2 regions of the Cumulibacter manganitolerans genome follow, and region 2 is predicted to be linked to the other one. Evidence: riboswitches for the same ligand, from Rfam matches in the RefSeq annotation. Region 2 holds a riboswitch; the other holds the start of a gene.

Region 1 (8,607 bases), on a different contig from region 2:
CGGCCAGGAGGCCGGGCTCGAACTCGGCGCGCGCGTCACCGAGCGCCTTGCGCAGGTCGAGCGAGCCGATGACCCGGTCCTCGGTGGCGCCGACGGGGAGCTCGACGAGCCGCGCCGCGCGGGTGAGCACGGCCTCGCGGTGGGCGGCGCGGTCGGGGCAGGTCGGGTCGGGACGGCGCGGATCGCAGCCGAACCGGCAGCCGTCCACGACCGCCTGCGCCGGCAGGACCTCGGCGAGCCCGCGCACCATCGTGGACTTAGCCGTGCCCTTCTCGCCGCGCACCAGGACCCCGCCGACGTCCGGGGAGATCGACGTCAGGATCAGCGCGAGCGCCATGTCGTCGGCGCCGAGGATCGCGGAGAACGGGAACTGGGACATGTATTCCTCCAGGCAAGTGACCACGCTTGCCGATCGTGAGCCGCCGGCCAGGTATGGCCGTCGGGGTTCACGCGATGTCCTGGCTCGTCCACATCGAAGTGGCGTCACAGTGGCGGGACCGCTGCGGGATGCAACCGCAATTCCTCGCGAGGAACCGCCCACATCATGCCATGCGGCCGCCGCGTCTACACTTGCCGCCGTGATCGAGGTGGTGGGGGTACCGGCCGGCGGCGTGCCGTCGCTGCCGGACGACATGCGCGCCCTGGTGAGCGGCGCCGCCGTCGTCATCGGGTCACCGCGCCTGCTCGGCACGCTCCCGCCCGCTCCCGCAGCTGCTTCGCCGCCACAGCAGCGAATCGCGTGGCCGCGACCACTGCTGCCCGGGCTCGATGCGCTGCTCGACGAGGTCGGCACGCGCCCCGCTGTCGTGCTCGCCACCGGCGACCCGCTCGACTCGGGCATCGGCAGCACGCTCCTCTCCCGGCTCGGCCGCGAGCGGGTCCGGATCCACCCGACAGCCGGCTCGGTCACGCTCGCGCGGGCCCGCATGGGGTGGTCGACGCGGGAGTCCGACGTCCTGTCGCTGGTGTCGACCCCGCCGGCCGCGGTGCGCGCGCTGCTCACCCCGGGACGGCGGATCCTCGTCCTGTCGGCCGACGAGCACACGCCGGCCGCCGTCGGCCGGGAGCTGGCCGACGCCGGCTGGGACGCCCGGCTGACCGTGCTCGGCGACCTCGGGGCGGCGACCGAGTCCCGCCACGAGCTGAGCGTCGAGCGGGTCGCGCACGCGACCGGTCTGCCGCGGCTGAACATCGTGGCCGTCGAGCTGCCGCACGCCGCGCCGACGGTCGGGACGGCGGCCGGCCGGCCCGACGCGTGCTACGACCACGACGGCCAGCTCACGAAGCGCGAGATCCGCGCCTGCGCGATCGCCGCGCTGCGCCCCGCGCCGGGCCAGCTGCTGTGGGACCTCGGCGCGGGCGCGGGATCCGTGGCGATCGAGTGGGCTCTGCACCATCCCCGGTGCACCGCGATCGCCGTCGAGCGCGACCCCGCGCGCGCCGCCCGGATCGAGCGGAACGCCCGAGCGGCGGGCGCGGTCGGCGTACGCGTCGAGTGCTCGGCGCTCACCGCGGCCATCGACGGCCTGCCGCAACCGGACGCCGTCTTCGTCGGTGGCGGCGCCGACAGCGACGTCATCGAGCGGGCCTGGTCCGCCCTCCGCCCCGGCGGCCGCCTCGTCGTCCACACCGTCACGATCGAGACCGAGCAGGCGGTGCTCGGCGCCGCGCGGCGGTACGGCGGCACGCTGCGCCGGATCAGCATCGAGCGCGCCGAGCCGCTCGGCCGGTTCCTCGCCTGGAACCCGGCCCGGCCCGTGGTCGAGTGGTCGGCCACCCGCCCGCTGCAGGAGTCCCCCGCCACCCAGGAGCCGCCCGAATGACCGTCCACTTCATCGGCGCCGGCCCCGGCGCCCACGACCTGCTCACGCTGCGCGCCGTCCGGCTGATCGAGCAGAGCCCCGTCTGCCTCTACGCCGGCACCTACCTCGACGACGAGGTGCTCTCCCACTGCCCACCCGGTGCCGAGCTGATCGACACCCAGCGGCTCAACCTCGACGACATCATCGGGCACCTGGGACGGGCGCACGCTGACGGCAAGGACGTCGCGCGGCTGTGCTCGGGCGACCCGTCGGTGTACTCCGCGGTCGCCGAGCAGGCCCGCCGCCTCGATCGCGCCGGGATCCCCTGGGACGTCACCCCCGGCGTCCCGGCGTACGCCGCCACCGCCGCGCTACTGGGCCGCGAGCTCACCGTGCCCGAGGTCGCGCAGTCGGTCGTGCTGACGCGGGCGCAGAAGGACTCGACGAAGATGCCGTCCACCGAGACCCTCGCGGCGTTCGCCCAGACCCGGGCCACGCTGGTGCTGCACCTTGCGATCCGACACGTCCGCCGTCTTGCCGACGAGCTGGTTCCCTTCTACGGCGCCGATTGCCCCGTCGCCGTCGGATCGCAGGTCAGCCAGCCCACCGAGCTGGTCCTGACCGGGACGCTCGCCGACATCGCCGAGCAGGTCGAGGCGCACGGTCTCACGCAGGCGGCCGTCATCCTCGTCGGGTGGGCGCTGCGGGCCGAGGGGTTCGTCGAGTCGCACCTCTATCAGTCCCGCTGCGCCCCCTGACCGCGCGGGAATCGACCGGGTAGGCTCCGGTCATCCAACGGATGCGTTCGCGAGGAACCCGGTGAGAACCCGGGACGGTCGCGCCACTGTGTGCAGGTAGAACCTGTGAGTCAGGAACTCGGTCGCATCTCACCAGCTGTTCGGGACGCGCAATCCCGAGAGAGGTCGTGCATCCTATGCACATCGCCGAGGGGTTCCTGCCGCCGTTGCACGCGGCCGCGTGGACCGTCGTGGCCGCTCCGTTCGTCGTCCACGGGACGCGGGCGATCGCTCGCACCGTGAAGGAGCACCCGGACGCCAAGCTGCTGCTCGGCGCCGCGGGCGCGTTCACGTTCGTGATGTCCGCGATCAAGCTTCCGTCGGTCACCGGCAGCTCGTCGCATCCGACGGGCACGGGCGTGGGGGCCATCGCGTTCCGGCCGCCGGTCATGGCCTCCCTCGGCACCGTCGTGCTGCTGTTCCAGGCGCTGCTCCTCGCGCACGGCGGGCTCACGACGTTGGGGGCGAACGTCTTCTCGATGGCCGTCGTCGGGCCGTGGGCGGGGTACGCGTGCTACCGGATGCTCGCCCGCGCGCCGTTCGCCGTCCGGGTGTTCGTCGGTGTCGCGATCGCCGACCTCGCCACGTATGTCACGACGGCCACCCAGCTGGCGCTGGCCTTCCCGGACCGGCAGAGCGGCTTCCTCGGCGCGTGGGCGGAGTTCATGGGCATCTTCGCAATCACGCAGATACCGCTGGCGGTGGTCGAGGGCCTGATCGCGATCCTGCTGTTCAACGCGCTGCGGTCGTGGGCGCCGCGCGAGCTGCGCGCGCTGGGCATCCCTGTGCCGGCGGAGGCGCCCCGTGCGTAGGTGTGTCGGGAACGTGCTGATCGTCGCCGCGATCGTCGGGCTGTTCGCGCTCGCGCTCGTGCTAGGCGGCCGCGGCGCGAGCGACGGCAAGGCGCGCTTCGCCGGCACCGACTCCTCGGCCACGGCGCAGATCGAGAAGTCGAACCCCGGCTACGAGCGGTGGTTCGCGCCGATCTTCTCGCCCCGTTCGGGCGAGGTCGAGTCGGGTCTGTTCGCGATGCAGGCGGCGCTCGGCGCGGGAGTGCTGGGCTTCGCGCTCGGTGCGCTGTGGCAGCGCGGACGCGCGGCGCGCGCCGGGCGGTCCGACGGCGCCCGTACGACGGACGCCCCGGACGCATGAGCAGGCTGGCACTCGACGACACCGCGTGGAACAGCCGCTGGCGGACCCGGTCGACCGGGGAGAAGGCGCTGCTGAGCCTCGGGCTGCTGGCGCTGGCGGTGACCTCGCCCGATCCGCGCACGTCCCTGCTGGTGCTCGGCGTCGCGATGACCGTCGCGCTGGCGTTCGCGCGTGTCCCGGTGCGCGGCTACCTGCTCGGGCTGCTCGGTCCGGCGTCCTTCGTGCTGCTGGGATCGGTCGTGATCGCCGTGCACCTCGGGACCGTCCCGCGAGACGCCGTGTGGGCATGGGGTCCGTTGTCGGCGACCCACCAGAGCCTGCTGCTGGCGGCCCGGGTGACCGCGCGCAGCCTCGCCGCCTTCGCGGCCCTCCTGCTGCTCGCGTCGACCACGCCGATGACCGACGTGCTGGCCGGCCTGCGCCGCTGCCGGGTGCCGGAGGTGCTCATCGACATCGCCGGGCTCGTCTATCGGATGCTGTTCTCGCTGCTGGGCGCCACGGCCGCGATCATGGAGGCCCAACGGGCGCGCCTGGGCTATTCCACCGGCCGCGCCGCGCGTCGCTCGGTCGGCTCGCTCGGCGGCGCCGTCCTCGTGCAGGCCTGGAACCGGGCACATCGCCTCGAGGCCGGGCTCGCCGGCCGCGGCTATTCCGGCTCGTTGCGCACGCTCGGCGCGGCACGGCCGGTCTCGGCGCCGTTCGTCGGCTGGACCCTCGCGATGCTGCTCGTCCTCGCCGCCGCCTCGATCGCCTCGGCGGTGCTGCGATGAGCGACATCCTGCTGATGGCCGACGCGATCTCGGCCGGCTACCGAGGGTCGCCGGTCGTGCTGCGGGAGGCGTCGTTGCGTATCCGGCGCGGCGTCCGGCTCGTCGTGATGGGGGCCAACGGCTCCGGCAAGACAACGCTGCTGCGCAGCCTGTCCGGCGCGCACCAGCCCGACGCGGGGACGGTGCGCAGCCACGGCGAAGCGCTGCGGTACAAGCAAAGCGCACTCAACCGGCACCGGCAGCGGGTGCAGCTCGTGCTGCAGGATCCCGACGACCAGCTGTTCTCGGCCGACGTACGGGCCGACGTGTCGTTCGGTCCGATGAACCTGGGGCTGCCCGAGGACGAGGTGCGGCAACGCGTGGCGCACGCCATCGAGCTGCTCGACATCACCGACCTCGCCGACCGGGCCGTGCACCAGCTGTCGTACGGGCAGCGCAAGCGGGTAGCGATCGCCGGTGCCATCGCGATGCGGCCTGAGGTGCTGCTGCTGGACGAGCCGAGCGCGGGCCTCGACCCGATGACGGTGCACCAGCTGTACGGCGTGCTGCGCCGGCTCGAGGACGACGGCACCACAGTCGTGCTCGCCACGCACGACGTCGATCTCGCCTGGCGGTGGAGCGACGAGGTGGCGGTGGTGCACGACGGCGCGGTCCGCCAGGGCGATGTCGCCGACGTGCTCTCGGACGACGCCGTCCTGCGCCGCGCCCGCCTGCAGCTGCCGTGGCAGGTCGACCTGCTGCGGCGCCTGGAGGTCCGCCTCGATGCCGCCGACCGTCCCCGCACGCCCGCGGATATCGCGGCCGTCCTCACCGGCGGACGGCTGTCCGCGGGCCACGACCATCTCAGGAGGAACGATGCCGACCGGTGATCCCGGTGCGCGGCCCCGCCGTCCGGCCCGCCGCTACGACTACCTCACCGACGGCGCCGAGATCTATCGGCGCTCGTTCGCGACGATCCGCGAGGAGGCAGACCTCCACGGACTGCCCGAGGGAATGGACGTCGTCGCGACGCGGATCATCCACGCGGCCGGCGATGTGGGGATCGTGGGCGAGATCGCCGCGCATCCGCGGGTGGTGCCGGCCGCGCGGGCGGCGCTGGGCTCCGGCGCGCCGATCCTGACGGACTCGCACATGCTGGCCTCCGGCGTCACGAGGCGGCGGCTGCCCGGGGACAACGAGGTGATCTGCACGCTGCGGGACGCGCGGGTGGCCGCGCTGGCCGCCGAGTGGTCGACGACTCGCGCCGCGGCAGCGGTGTCGCTGTGGGAGCCGCACCTCGAGGGCGCGGTCGTCGCGATCGGCAACGCGCCGACGGCGCTGTTCCATCTGCTGGAGCTGCTGGCCGAGGGCGCGCCGCGCCCGGCGGCCATCGTGGGGATGCCGGTCGGTTTCATCGGGTCGGCCGAGTCCAAGGACGCGCTCGCCGAGCACCGGCTCCCTGGCGGCGACCAGGTTCCGTGGGTCATCGTGCGGGGGCGCCGTGGCGGTTCGGCGATGGCTGCCGGAGCACTCAACGCGCTGGCGACCGCCGACGAGCTCGCATGAGTGAGCGGTATGCCGCCCGGCCGGGGCACCTGTACGGGGTCGGGGTGGGCCCGGGCGATCCGGGGCTGATCACCCTGAAGGCCGCCCGGCTGATCGAGTCGGCCGACGTCATCGCGTACCACCAGGGATCGCCGCGACGGCCGTCGATCGCGCGGACCATCGCGGCCGCGCTGATCCGCCCGGACGTCGTCGAGGAAGCCTTGGTGTACCCGGTCACGACCGGCGCCAGCGAGCATCCCGGTGGCTACTACGGCGCGATGGCGGACTTCTACGACGAGTGCGCGGCGCGGCTCGAGTCGCACCTGTCGGCCGGCCGGTCGGTCGTCGTCCTCGCCGAGGGCGACCCACTGTTCTACGGCTCGTTCATGTACGTGCACGATCTGCTCTCGTCACGCTTCCCCACGGAGATCGTCCCCGGGGTCACGTCGATGAGCGCGGCCTCGGCGGCGGTCGCTCGCGGACTGTGCCGTCACGAGGACACCCTCACCGTGCTGCCCGGCACCCTCGCCGTCCCCGAGCTCGCCCGCCGGCTGGCCGACTGCGACGCGGCCGTGATCATGAAGCTCGGCCGCACCTTCGCCGACGTCCGCGAGGCGGTCCGCCAGGCAGGCGTCCTCGAGCGGGCGTGGTACGTCGAGCGCGCGAGCTCCGAGCGCGAACGCGTGCTGCCACTGGCGGACGTCGACCCGCAGGACGTGCCGTACATGTCGATCATCGTGATCACCGGGGCCGATCGCCGCGCCGACTCGGCGGGGCGGGCGCACGCACAGGCTGCGCTGCGTCCATCCGGCGGGTCCACTCGAGCGGGGACGGTGTACGTGGTCGGGCTCGGCCCCGGTCCCGACCGCTGGCTCACCCCGGACGCCGGCGAGGTGCTCGGGCGGGTCAGCCACGTCGTCGGCTACTCCCCCTACGTGGCAAGGGTTCCACAGCGTGCGGGACTCACCCGGCACGCGAGCGGCAACACGGTCGAGGTAGACCGCGGACGGCTCGCGTTCGACCTGGCCCTGGGCGGCGAGGACGTCGCCGTGGTGTCCGGTGGCGATGCGGGCGTCTTCGGGATGGCCGCAGCGGTATTCGAGGCGGCGGAGGCCGATCCCCGATACGCCGACGTGGACGTGCGCGTCGTGCCCGGGTTGACGGCCGCGCACGCGGCAGCCGCGCTGGCGGGGGCCGTGCTCGGCGCCGACCACGCCCTCATCTCGCTGTCCGACCGGCTCAAGCCGTGGGACGTGGTCGTCGACCGTATCCAGGCGTGCGCCCGCGCGGATCTCGCGATGGCGTTCTACAACCCGCGATCCCGCAGCCGCCCCGATCAGCTCGGACTGGCGAAGGAGGCGCTGCTCGCGGTCCTGCCGCGCGAGCGGGTCGTCGTCCTCGCGCGCAACGTCGGTCGGGACGGCGAGTCGCTCGTCGTCACGACCCTCGGCGAGCTCGACCCGGAGCAGGTCGACATGGCGACCCTCGTGATCGTCGGCGCGTCGAGCACCCGCGTCACGCCGTCCGGCCGGGTATGGACACCGCGTTTCGTCAGCTGAGCTCGGTGGTGCCGGTGATGGGGTTGGTCCAGTGGATGTGGCCGGTCTCGAGCATGTGCGGTTGCCAGTGCAGCTGGTGCTTGGCGCGGTGGTGGCGGCGGCACAGGACGTGCAGGTTCTGCGGGAGGGTCTGGCCGTCGGGTGGCTGGTCGTCGCGGTAGGGCTGGAGGTGGTCGAGGTCGGTGCCGGGGCCGGCGGGCCGGGTGCAGCCGGGGAATCGGCAGGTGCCGTCGCGGGCGGCGATCGCGGTGCGCAGTCGTTCGGAGGGTCGTCGGCGTCCGACGTCGAGCGGTTGTCCGGTGCGCGGGTCGGTGAGGATGCGTTGCAGGTCGGCCCACGGCAGCAGCCGCTCGGCCATGCTCGACGGGACCTCCCCGACCCCGCGCAACCTCACGGCCGTGCATCGGGTGGCTCGCCGGGTGGCTCTGGGCCGGTGCGGGCGTCGGGGTCGGTGAGTGCGTCGAGGGGGACGTCGAGGGTGATGGTGGCCGGCGGCAGGTCCGGGAGGGTGAGATCGAGGCTCGCGGCGAGCGTCTTGATCGCGTCCCACGCGGCGCGGGCCTCGGTGTACTGGTCCTCGTCCTCGATGAGCACGTACTGCCCGTCCTCGTCCCACTCCACGCTCGTGACGGGCGGCCGGTCGGGGTCGTCATTGTGGTTGCTGAAGAGGGCGATGGGTCCGGTGAACAGGGTCAGGAACGCGTCCAGCTTGCGTTGGGGCTCGGTGCGCGGGTCGCCGGGGCGGGCGTGTTCGCGGGCGAGGTCGGTGAGCAGGCGGTCCAGGGCGGTGGCGTAGGCGGCGGGCATCGAGGCGAACAGGGCGCTCATGCCGTCCGGGCCGGTCGGCCCGAAGTCCAGGCGGCGCCCGGCGAACCCGCAGCGGCGGGTGCGGGTGGTGTCGGTGGGGGCGCCGGCGGCGGCGCGGGCGGCGTCGAGCCACCGTCCGAGGTTGGCGGTGCGGGCGCGGTGCGCGCCCGGCCCGGTCGCCGTGCCGGGGGTGAAG
Region 2 (8,607 bases):
CACGCGCGGGCCCGGGTCAGCGCGACCGCCGAGGCCGTCGACGTGTGGCTGACCCTCTGGGTGGGTCCGCCGTACGACGTGGGACGGTCGGTGTCGCGGGTCGCGAACACCGTGCTGCCCAACCTCGCGACCGCGCTGGACGGGGTCGGCTCGCGGCCGATCCGCACCCACATCAACGTCGAGACCGCCGAGGCGGCCGTCTCGCGATTGGACTGAGATGATCGAGCGACCGCTGTCCCCCGCCCTGGCCAAGCCGGTCACGGCGTTGCCGGCCCAGGGCGACTACCTCTTCGAGCCGAAGTGGGACGGCTTCCGGGCCATCGTGCACAAGTCGGGCGCCGTCGCGATCGACAGCCGCACGGGTACCGACCTGACGCGGTACTTCCCCGAGCTGGCCAGCGCGCTCGAGGACAACCTGCCCGACGGGTGCGTGGTGGACGGCGAGATCGTCATCGAGCGCGGCGGACGGCTCGACTTCGACGCCTTGCAGGCGCGCCTGCACCCGGCCCAGTCGCGGATCGACCTGCTGGCCGGCGAGACGCCCGCCGAGCTCGTCATCTTCGACCTGCTCGCCCACGGCGGCGCCGCGATCCTGGACCGGCCGCTGCGGGAGCGTCGGGTGCTGCTGGACGAGGTGCTCGGCGACGTCCAGCCGCCGATCTGGCTCACCCCGTCGACCGGCGACCGGGACGCCGCGCAGACGTGGTTCACCGAGCTCGAGGGCGCCGGGCTCGACGGCCTGATCGCGAAGGACCTCGACGCGCCCTACCAGCCGGGGGTCCGCGCGTTCCTGAAGCTCAAGCACCGCCGCGACCTCGACGCCGTCGTGTGCGGGTTCCGGTGGCACAAGTCCGGGCAGGTCGTCGGGTCGTTGATGCTCGGCCTGTACGACGCCGCCGGGGCGCTGCAGTACGTGGGCGCCTGCTCGTCCTTCACCGCGAAGAAGCGCGCCGAGCTGGTCGATCTCCTGCAGCCCTACCGGTGCGAGCCGTCCGAGCACCCGTGGGCGGCGTGGGCGGAGCAGTCCGGCTCGGACGACCGGATGCCCGGCGGCCAGAGCCGGTGGAGCGCCGGGAAGGACCTGTCCTGGAATCCGGTGCGACCCGAGCTCGTCGTGGAGGTCGCCTACGACCAGTTCCAGGGCCCGCGGCTGCGGCACCTCGCCTCCTTCGTCCGGTGGCGCCCCGACCGCACCCCCGAGTCGTGCACCTTCGAGCAGGTGCCCACCATCGCGCCGTATCCCCTCGACCAGGTGCTCAGGTCCGGCGCCCCGGGCTGAGCGGATGACTGCGGTCACCTGACCGGGCTAGGGTCGGCGTAGTCACCGAGGAGGTCCCATGGAGTCGTCGATCCCCGAGCACCTGGCCGTCGCGCGCACCCAGCCGATGCGGATGCGCGAGGGCTGGAACCCGCCGTCCCCGGCGTTCAGCGCGCGCTTCCCGACGTCGGTGGACGACGTGGTGATGGCGTACTACGGCCTGCAGTACCGCGGCGAGCGGCCGCCGGCCGCGGCGGCCGCGGCGCAGGACCTCCGGGAGCGGATCGCGGCAGCCGACGGGCCGTCGCACCACGACCTCGCCGTCGTGGTCGACCCGGACGGCTTCACGAACGAGCTCACGGCGCTGTACTGGCTCGACGAGGGCGCCTACCGGCGCTGGGAGAGCGCGCACGAGCCGTGGACCGATCCGGGGCGCGACCGTGCCGAGACCGGGTTCTTCATCGAGGTCGCGACGCCGCGGGCGCGCGACTTCGAGACCATCACCGGGAGCCGGCGCCGCATGGAGGGCATCGCGGTGACGGCCGACGGCGTCAGCGACGACATCGCCGAGCACGCCTACTGGGGCAGCATGCGCGACCGGCTGCCGGCGTCGCAGACGTCGGCCCTGGAGCCGCACGGGACGCTGGCCTTCGAACGGGCGGGCGACCACGTGATCGTCCGGCCGCACGACGGGATGGCGCTGATCCGGTCGGGGCAGGACTGGGTCGACACGGTGGACGAGCCGCGCGAGCAGTGGCTGCACGACATCCAGCCGGTGCTGCGCGAGGGCATGGACTTCCTCACGACGGACGGCCTCGGCGTCGGCTGCTACGCGAACCGGTTGATGCAGCTGAGCGACGGCGAGCGGCTCATCGAGAAGACGTACGGCCACAGCTGGTGGCACTCGCTGGCCGAGCTCGAGCAGTGGTCGCGCTCGCACCGGACGCATCTGCGCATCTTCGGTGCGTTCGGCACATTCGTGAAGCACTTCCGTGGCGCCGCCGGGCTGCGGCTCTACCACGAGGTCTCCGTGCTGGACGCCGATCGGTTGCGGTTCGAGTACCTCGGCTGCCACGAGCGCACCGGCCTGCTCAACGCGGAGGGGGCGGCGCCCTCGCCGGTGTGACCAGGGCGCCTTTGACGACGCCGTCCGAAGGTGGGACATTGGTTGACGGTCTCCGCACGGAGACCGCATGTCCCGACTCGGGAAAGCCGGTGCGATTCCGGCGCTGACCCGCAGCCGTACAGCCGGAACGCCGAGCGGGATGCTGGCTCCCACCGTCGAGGTCTACGGATCAGGGGCCGGACCTGGTCCGGCTACCCCCGTGGTGCCGCACCAGAAAGAAGCACCCCGTTCATGCGTCTCGCTCGCGTCATCGTCGCCGCCGCCTTCGCCCTGCTGCTCGTCGGAGCCGGTGCCGTGCTCACTCCGCGCACCGCCGAGGCGCAGGACATCTACCGGTACTGGGCGTACTTCACGGTGCAGGACGGCGCGTTCGTCGCCGCGGCGACCGGCCCCGCGGAGGCCGTCCCCGCGGACGGTGCCGTCGAGGGCTACCGCTACGCGGCGCCGGCCGACTTCACCAAGCCGAACCGGCCGCGCGCCGACCTCCAGAAGGTGACCTTCGACGCCGTCTGCGGCGGCACGAAGGCGGCCGCCGGACAGAAGCGGGTCGCCGTCCTCATCGACTACGGCGTGAAGCAGGACGCCGAGCCGGGACGCACTCCGCCCCAGCCGCAGGCGCTGTGCGCCGCGGTGCCGGCGCAGGCGAACGGGCTGCAGGTGCTGCAGGCGGTCGAGCCCAAGACCCGTACCGAGTCGGGCAGCTTCGGTCCCCTGCTGTGCGGCATCGCCGACTACCCGACCACCGGCTGCGCCAGCGAGGTAGCGCCGTCCGGCACCCCGGCCGACGGCGACCCGGTCGACTTCGCGACGGCGTCCGACGACACGGCCGCCTCGGCGAAGGCGACGGGCACCGATTCCGGCGACGGCAGCAATGTGCCGCTGCTCGTCGGCGCCGCCGTCGTGGTCGTCCTGGTCGCCGCGGGCGGCACCTACCTGGCCCGCCGCCGCTCCTCGTGAGCCGGTAGCACCCGTCGGCATGCGCCCCCAGCACCTCATCACCCACCCGCGGTCGCTGCATCCCGTGGCGTGGTGGCTGTGGGCGCTCGGCCTCGCCGCGGCCGCCAGCCGGACGATGAACCCCGTCCCGCTGCTGATGATCATCGCCGTCACCTGGTTCGTGGTGTCCGCGCGCCGCGGGAGCACGCCGTGGGCGGCCTCCTACGCGCTGTTCTTCAAGCTCGCCCTGCTCGTCATCGCCCTGCACGTCGTGTTCCAGGCCCTCTTCGCCGGAAGCACCCAGGGCAGCACCGTCCTGGTCACCCTTCCCGAGCTTCCGCTGCCGCGGTCGACCGGCCTGCGGATCGGCGGCGCCGTCACGCTCGAGGCGCTGCTCACCGCCGTGTACGTCGCTCTCCAGCTCGCGGCCATCTTCTGCTGCGTCGGGGCGGCCAACGCGCTCGGCAGCGCCCGGCAGCTGCTGCGCTACGTGCCGGGCGCGCTGTACGAGATCGGCGTCGCGTCCATCATCGCGCTGACATTCGCGCCACAGCTGCTCTCCGACGCGCACCGCGTCCGGGACGCCGCCCGGCTGCGCGGGGGCGCCCACGGGCGGCTGCGGCGGCTCGGCAGGCTCGCGATGCCGATGCTCGAGGGCTCGCTGGAGCGCTCCGTCGACCTCGCGGCCGCGATGGATTCGCGAGGGTACGGGCGCACCACGACCGCCGACCCCCGCGCCCGCAGGCTCACGGTCGGGCTGGTCCTCGCCGGCGCGGTCGGTTGCTGCCTCGGTCTCTACGGGCTGCTGAACGGCACGGCGACGTCGTGGCTCGGCCTGCCGATGCTGGCGACCGGGGTCGCGCTCGCGCTGCTCGGCCTCGTCGCCGGCGGACGGCGGACCGGTCGCACCCGCTACCGCCCCGATCCCTGGGCGCTGCCCGAGGTGCTCGTCGCCGGGTGTGGGATCGCCGCGGCGGCGCTGATGTTCTGGCAGATGCGCGTCGCCCCGCAGACGCTGGTGCTCGGCTCGCCCACCGCGGTGCCGCCGGTCCCCGTGACCGCGCTGATCGGCGTCCTGCTCGCCGCGCTGCCGGCGTTCCTCGCCCCGCCGCTGCCGGCCGGCGGCGCACGGCACGCCGATCGCCGGCGGGCGCTCGCGTCGGAGGCCGCCGGATGATCCGCTTCGAGCAGGTCACCATCACGTACGCCGACGCCGCGGCGCCGGCGCTGGCCGATGTGGACTTCCACATCGCCGAGGGCGAGATGGTGCTCGTCATGGGCAGCACCGGAAGCGGCAAGTCGACCCTGCTGCGGGCGATCAACGGGCTGGTCCCGCACTTCTCGGGCGGCACGCTGCGCGGCCGCGTGCTCGTCGACGGCCGCAGCACGCAGACGCACCGACCCCGCGACCTGGCCGACGTCGTCGGTTTCGTGGGCCAGGACCCGCTCGCCGGGTTCGTCACCGACAACGTCGAGGACGAGCTCGCCTACGGGATGGAGTCGCTCGGGATCAAGCCGCGGGTCATGCGCCGGCGCGTCGAGGAGACGCTGGACCTGCTCGGGCTGGCGGACCTCCGCGGGCGGCCGCTGGCGCATCTGTCCGGCGGCCAGCAACAGCGCGTGGCGATCGGAGCCGTGCTGACCACCCACCCGCGGATCCTGGTGCTCGACGAGCCGACCTCCGCGCTCGACCCGCTCGCCGCGGAGGACGTGCTGGCCACGCTGCAGCGGCTCGTGCACGACCTCGGGATGACCGTCGTCCTGGCCGAGCACCGGCTCGAGCGCGTCGTCCCTCACGTCGACCGCATCATCCACGTCCCCGGGAACGGAGCGCCGGCCCAGATCGGCTCGCCCGCGGAGATCATGGCCCGCACGCCGATCGCGCCGCCGGTGGTGCACCTCGGGCGGATCGCCGGCTGGACGCCGCTGCCGCTGACGGTGCGCGACGCCCGCCGCCGGGCGCACGGGCTGCGCCGGCGCCTGGCGGCGATCGCCCCGCCGATCCACGGGCCGCGCGCGCCCGGAGAGGTCGTCGCAGAGCTGTCGGACCTGGTGGCCGGCTTCCCGCGCCGGCCGGTGCTCCAGGGGGTCGACCTGACGGTCCGCTCCGGTGAGGTCGTCGCGCTGATGGGGCGCAACGGCGCGGGCAAGTCCACGCTCCTGCGCACGATCGCCGGGCTGCACAAGCGCGCGCACGGCACGGTCCGCGCGCCGGAGGTGGGACTGGTGCCGCAGGTCCCGTCGGACCTGCTCTACGCGCCCACCGTCGCCAAGGAATGCGCGCTGGCGGACAAGGACGCCGGAGCGCGGCCCGGCACCACCCGGGCGCTGCTGGATCGGCTCGCGCCGGGCATCGCCGACCGGCACCACCCGCGCGACCTCTCCGAGGGGCAGAAGCTGTGCCTGGCGCTGGCGATCGTCCTGGCGGCGCAGCCGCGGATGCTGCTGCTCGACGAGCCGACCCGCGGGCTGGACTACCTCGCCAAGCAGCGGCTGGTGGCGATCCTGCGCCAGCTCGCGGCCGACGGCCACGGGATCCTGCTCGCCACCCACGACGTCGAGCTTGTCGCCGAGGTGGCAACGAGAGTACTGCTGCTCGGTGACGGCGAGATCGTCGCCGACGGGCCCGTCGCCGAGATCGTGGTCTCGTCGCCGGCCTTCGCGCCCCAGGTCGCGAAGGTGCTGGCGCCGCAGGAATGGCTCACCCCCGGAGACGTCGCAGGTGCCCTGGCGGAGGCCGCGCCGGCGACCGGGCACGGCCGCTCGGTGCCGACGGACGGCCTCGTCACCTCCGCGCAGCCGCGGCGTACGGCCGGCGGTGCGGCGTGAGCGGACCGGCGGTGATCCGGATCAAGCCGGCCGCCGCGCTCACGCTGCTGCTGGCCAGCCTGGTCACCGTCGCGGCGTTCGGCTGGCCGTTCGTGCTGGACGGTGCCACGGCCGCCACGGCGTCCTCGCACAGCACCGACGCGCCGTGGATCTTCGCCGCCGTGCTGCCGCTGCTGGCCGCGATCGTGCTCGCGGAGCTCAACGCCGGCAACATCGACTCGAAGGCGATCGCGCTGCTCGGGCTCCTCTCGGCCGTCGGAGGCGCGCTGCGTGCGCTCTCCCCCGGCATCGCGGGGCTGGAGCCGAGCTTCGCGCTCATCCTGCTCGGTGGGCGGGTCTTCGGCCGCGGCTTCGGCTTCGTGCAGGGCGCGCTGTCGCTGTTCGTCGGGGCGCTGATCACCGGCGGTGTCGGGCCCTGGCTGCCGTTCCAGATGATGACCGCGGGGTGGGTCGGGTTCCTGGGCGGCTGCCTGCCGCGGGCCCGGGGACGCGCGGAGGTCGCGCTGCTCGCGGCCCTCGGTTTCGTCGTCGGGCTGTTCTACGGCGCACTCATGAACCTGTGGTTCTGGCCGTTCGGCTTCTACGGCGACGCGCTGAGCTTCGTCGCGGGTGCCTCCCCGACCCAGAACCTCGAGAACTACGCGCGCTACTACGTGACGACCTCGGCGGTGTGGGACCTCGCCCGAGCCAACTTCACCGTGCTGCTGATCCTGCTGATCGGCAGCCCCGTGCTGCGCGCGCTGCGGCGGGTGTCCCGCCGGGCCGCGTTCGACGCCCCGGTGCGCTTCGTCCCGGACGCGGCATCGGTGGCGACGGAGCCGCGCCGATGACCGGCGCGCAGCCGGCCCCCGGCCCGCTTCGCACGCTGGTCATCGGCGGCGCGCGCAGCGGCAAGTCCCGCGAGGCCGAGCGCCTGCTGGCGACGGCCACCGACGTCACGTACATCGCGACCTCCTACCCGCGGTCCGAGGACCCGGAGTGGGTGCAGCGCGTCGACCTGCACCGCCGGCGGCGTCCGGCGCACTGGACCACCGTGGAGTCGCTCGATCTCGCCGGCCTGCTGAGGGCACACGGCGGCCCGCTGCTCGTCGACTGCCTCACCCTCTGGCTCACCCGCGTCATGGACCGCCACGACGCCTGGGACGACGCGGCGTGGGACCGCACCGGCGCGGCCGCCGTGCAGGCGGAGGTCGACGCGCTCGTGGCGGCCTGGCGGACGACCCGGCGCCGCGTCGTCGCGGTCACCAACGAGGTCGGGCAGGGGCTGGTGCCGGCGCAGGCCTCGCTGCGGCGGTTCCGCGACGAGATGGGCCGGCTCAACGCCGCGATCGCCGCGGAGAGCGACGACGTGCGGCTGGCGGTCGCCGGCCGGATCCTGCGGATCTGACACCCTCCGGAGACCTCGGACCCGCAGTACCACTGTGGTGTCCTGCAGGCGATCGGACGGACCATGAGCAGGTGAGATCACCGTCCAGACCAGCGGATACGCATTACAGACCGGTAGCGCTGACCATGCGCTACCAGGAGGCGACGCGCGCCGCGCAGACCTTCATCAACCGCACCAGCAACGGCAGCCACACCGTCAACCCGTGGCCCGAGGCGGGCCTGCACAACGACGACTACTACGTCCTCACCCTCGTGCCGCCCGGGCCGAACGACCACCTGCTGACCGTGAGCAAGGCGTCCGGCAAGGTCGAGTGGCTACCGGCGCCGCCCTCCGACCCCGATCCTCTGGGCGAATTGTTCCCGGTGGTGGAGGAGCCGGAACCCGATCCGCGCTCCATGTCCTGATCACCAGTTCAGCGGGTTCTTTCGGCTCGGCTGCACCCGCGGTGGCTCGCCCGGCATCTTCGGGTAGTCCGGCGGGAAGCTCAGCTCACCGCCGGGCAGCGTCTCCCACAGGTCCAGCAGCGGCTGCAGCGAGTGGGCGGTGTCCTCGATCGTCGCCCACGCATCGCCGTCGGCGAGCAAGCCCGGCACCGTCGTGAGGTTGAGCTCGCGCGGATCGCGGAGGTCGGCGAGCTGCTCCCAGGTCATCGGCGTGCTCACCGGTGCGCCGGGGCGGGCCCGCAGGCTCCACGCGCTGGCGATCGTCCGGTCGCGGTTGTTCTGGTTGTAGTCGACGAAGATCCGCTCGCCGCGCTCCTCCTTCCACCAGGCGGTGGTCACGCCGCCGTCACGGCGTTCCAGCTCGCGGCCGAAGCCGATCGCCGCGTGCCGCACGTCCTCGAAGGAGTGCTCGGGAGCGATCCGCACGTAGATGTGCACGCCCCGGTTCCCGCTCGTCTTCGGGTAGCCGCGGATGCCGAGCTCCTCGAGCAGCTCGCGGGCCACCGCGGCCACCCGCTGGGCGTCGACGAACGACGTCCCGGGCTGCGGGTCGAGGTCGATGCGCAGCTCGTCCGGATGGTCGACGTCCGGGCGGCGTACCGGCCACGGATGGAACGTCAGCGTGCCC

Evidence for each region. Region 2 has a riboswitch for cobalamin ahead of F8A92_RS14140 (SCO2322 family protein). Riboswitches for the same ligand answer to the same signal wherever they lie in the genome.
Region 1: it holds a riboswitch for cobalamin, as region 2 does, so the genes downstream of both, F8A92_RS05040 (energy-coupling factor ABC transporter permease) here and F8A92_RS14140 (SCO2322 family protein) in region 2, are expected to answer to the same signal.

The regions. Positions count from the first base shown of each region.
Region 1 is NZ_WBKP01000008.1:83,780-92,386, reverse strand. Features, by position in the region: gene F8A92_RS05055 (VWA domain-containing protein) at 1-379, opposite strand, end outside; gene cbiT (precorrin-6Y C5,15-methyltransferase (decarboxylating) subunit CbiT) at 579-1,823, shown strand; gene F8A92_RS05045 (cobalt-precorrin-4/precorrin-4 C(11)-methyltransferase) at 1,820-2,560, shown strand; adenosylcobalamin (AdoCbl) riboswitch at 2,589-2,729, shown strand; gene F8A92_RS05040 (energy-coupling factor ABC transporter permease) at 2,737-3,411, shown strand; gene F8A92_RS05035 (energy-coupling factor ABC transporter substrate-binding protein) at 3,404-3,751, shown strand; gene cbiQ (cobalt ECF transporter T component CbiQ) at 3,748-4,521, shown strand; gene F8A92_RS05025 (energy-coupling factor ABC transporter ATP-binding protein) at 4,518-5,390, shown strand; gene F8A92_RS05020 (precorrin-8X methylmutase) at 5,377-6,066, shown strand; gene F8A92_RS05015 (precorrin-2 C(20)-methyltransferase) at 6,063-7,604, shown strand; gene F8A92_RS05010 (HNH endonuclease signature motif containing protein) at 7,597-7,962, opposite strand; gene F8A92_RS05005 (DUF222 domain-containing protein) at 7,995-8,607, opposite strand, start outside.
Region 2 is NZ_WBKP01000043.1:20,002-28,608, forward strand. Features, by position in the region: gene F8A92_RS14125 (Asp23/Gls24 family envelope stress response protein) at 1-216, shown strand, start outside; gene F8A92_RS14130 (ATP-dependent DNA ligase) at 218-1,279, shown strand; gene F8A92_RS14135 (phenylacetaldoxime dehydratase family protein) at 1,338-2,384, shown strand; adenosylcobalamin-variant (AdoCbl-variant) riboswitch at 2,454-2,525, shown strand; gene F8A92_RS14140 (SCO2322 family protein) at 2,616-3,341, shown strand; gene F8A92_RS14145 (energy-coupling factor transporter transmembrane component T) at 3,361-4,497, shown strand; gene F8A92_RS14150 (ABC transporter ATP-binding protein) at 4,494-6,149, shown strand; gene F8A92_RS14155 (ECF transporter S component) at 6,146-6,979, shown strand; gene F8A92_RS14160 (bifunctional adenosylcobinamide kinase/adenosylcobinamide-phosphate guanylyltransferase) at 6,976-7,536, shown strand; gene F8A92_RS14165 (hypothetical protein) at 7,662-7,940, shown strand; gene F8A92_RS14170 (DNA polymerase domain-containing protein) at 7,941-8,607, opposite strand, start outside.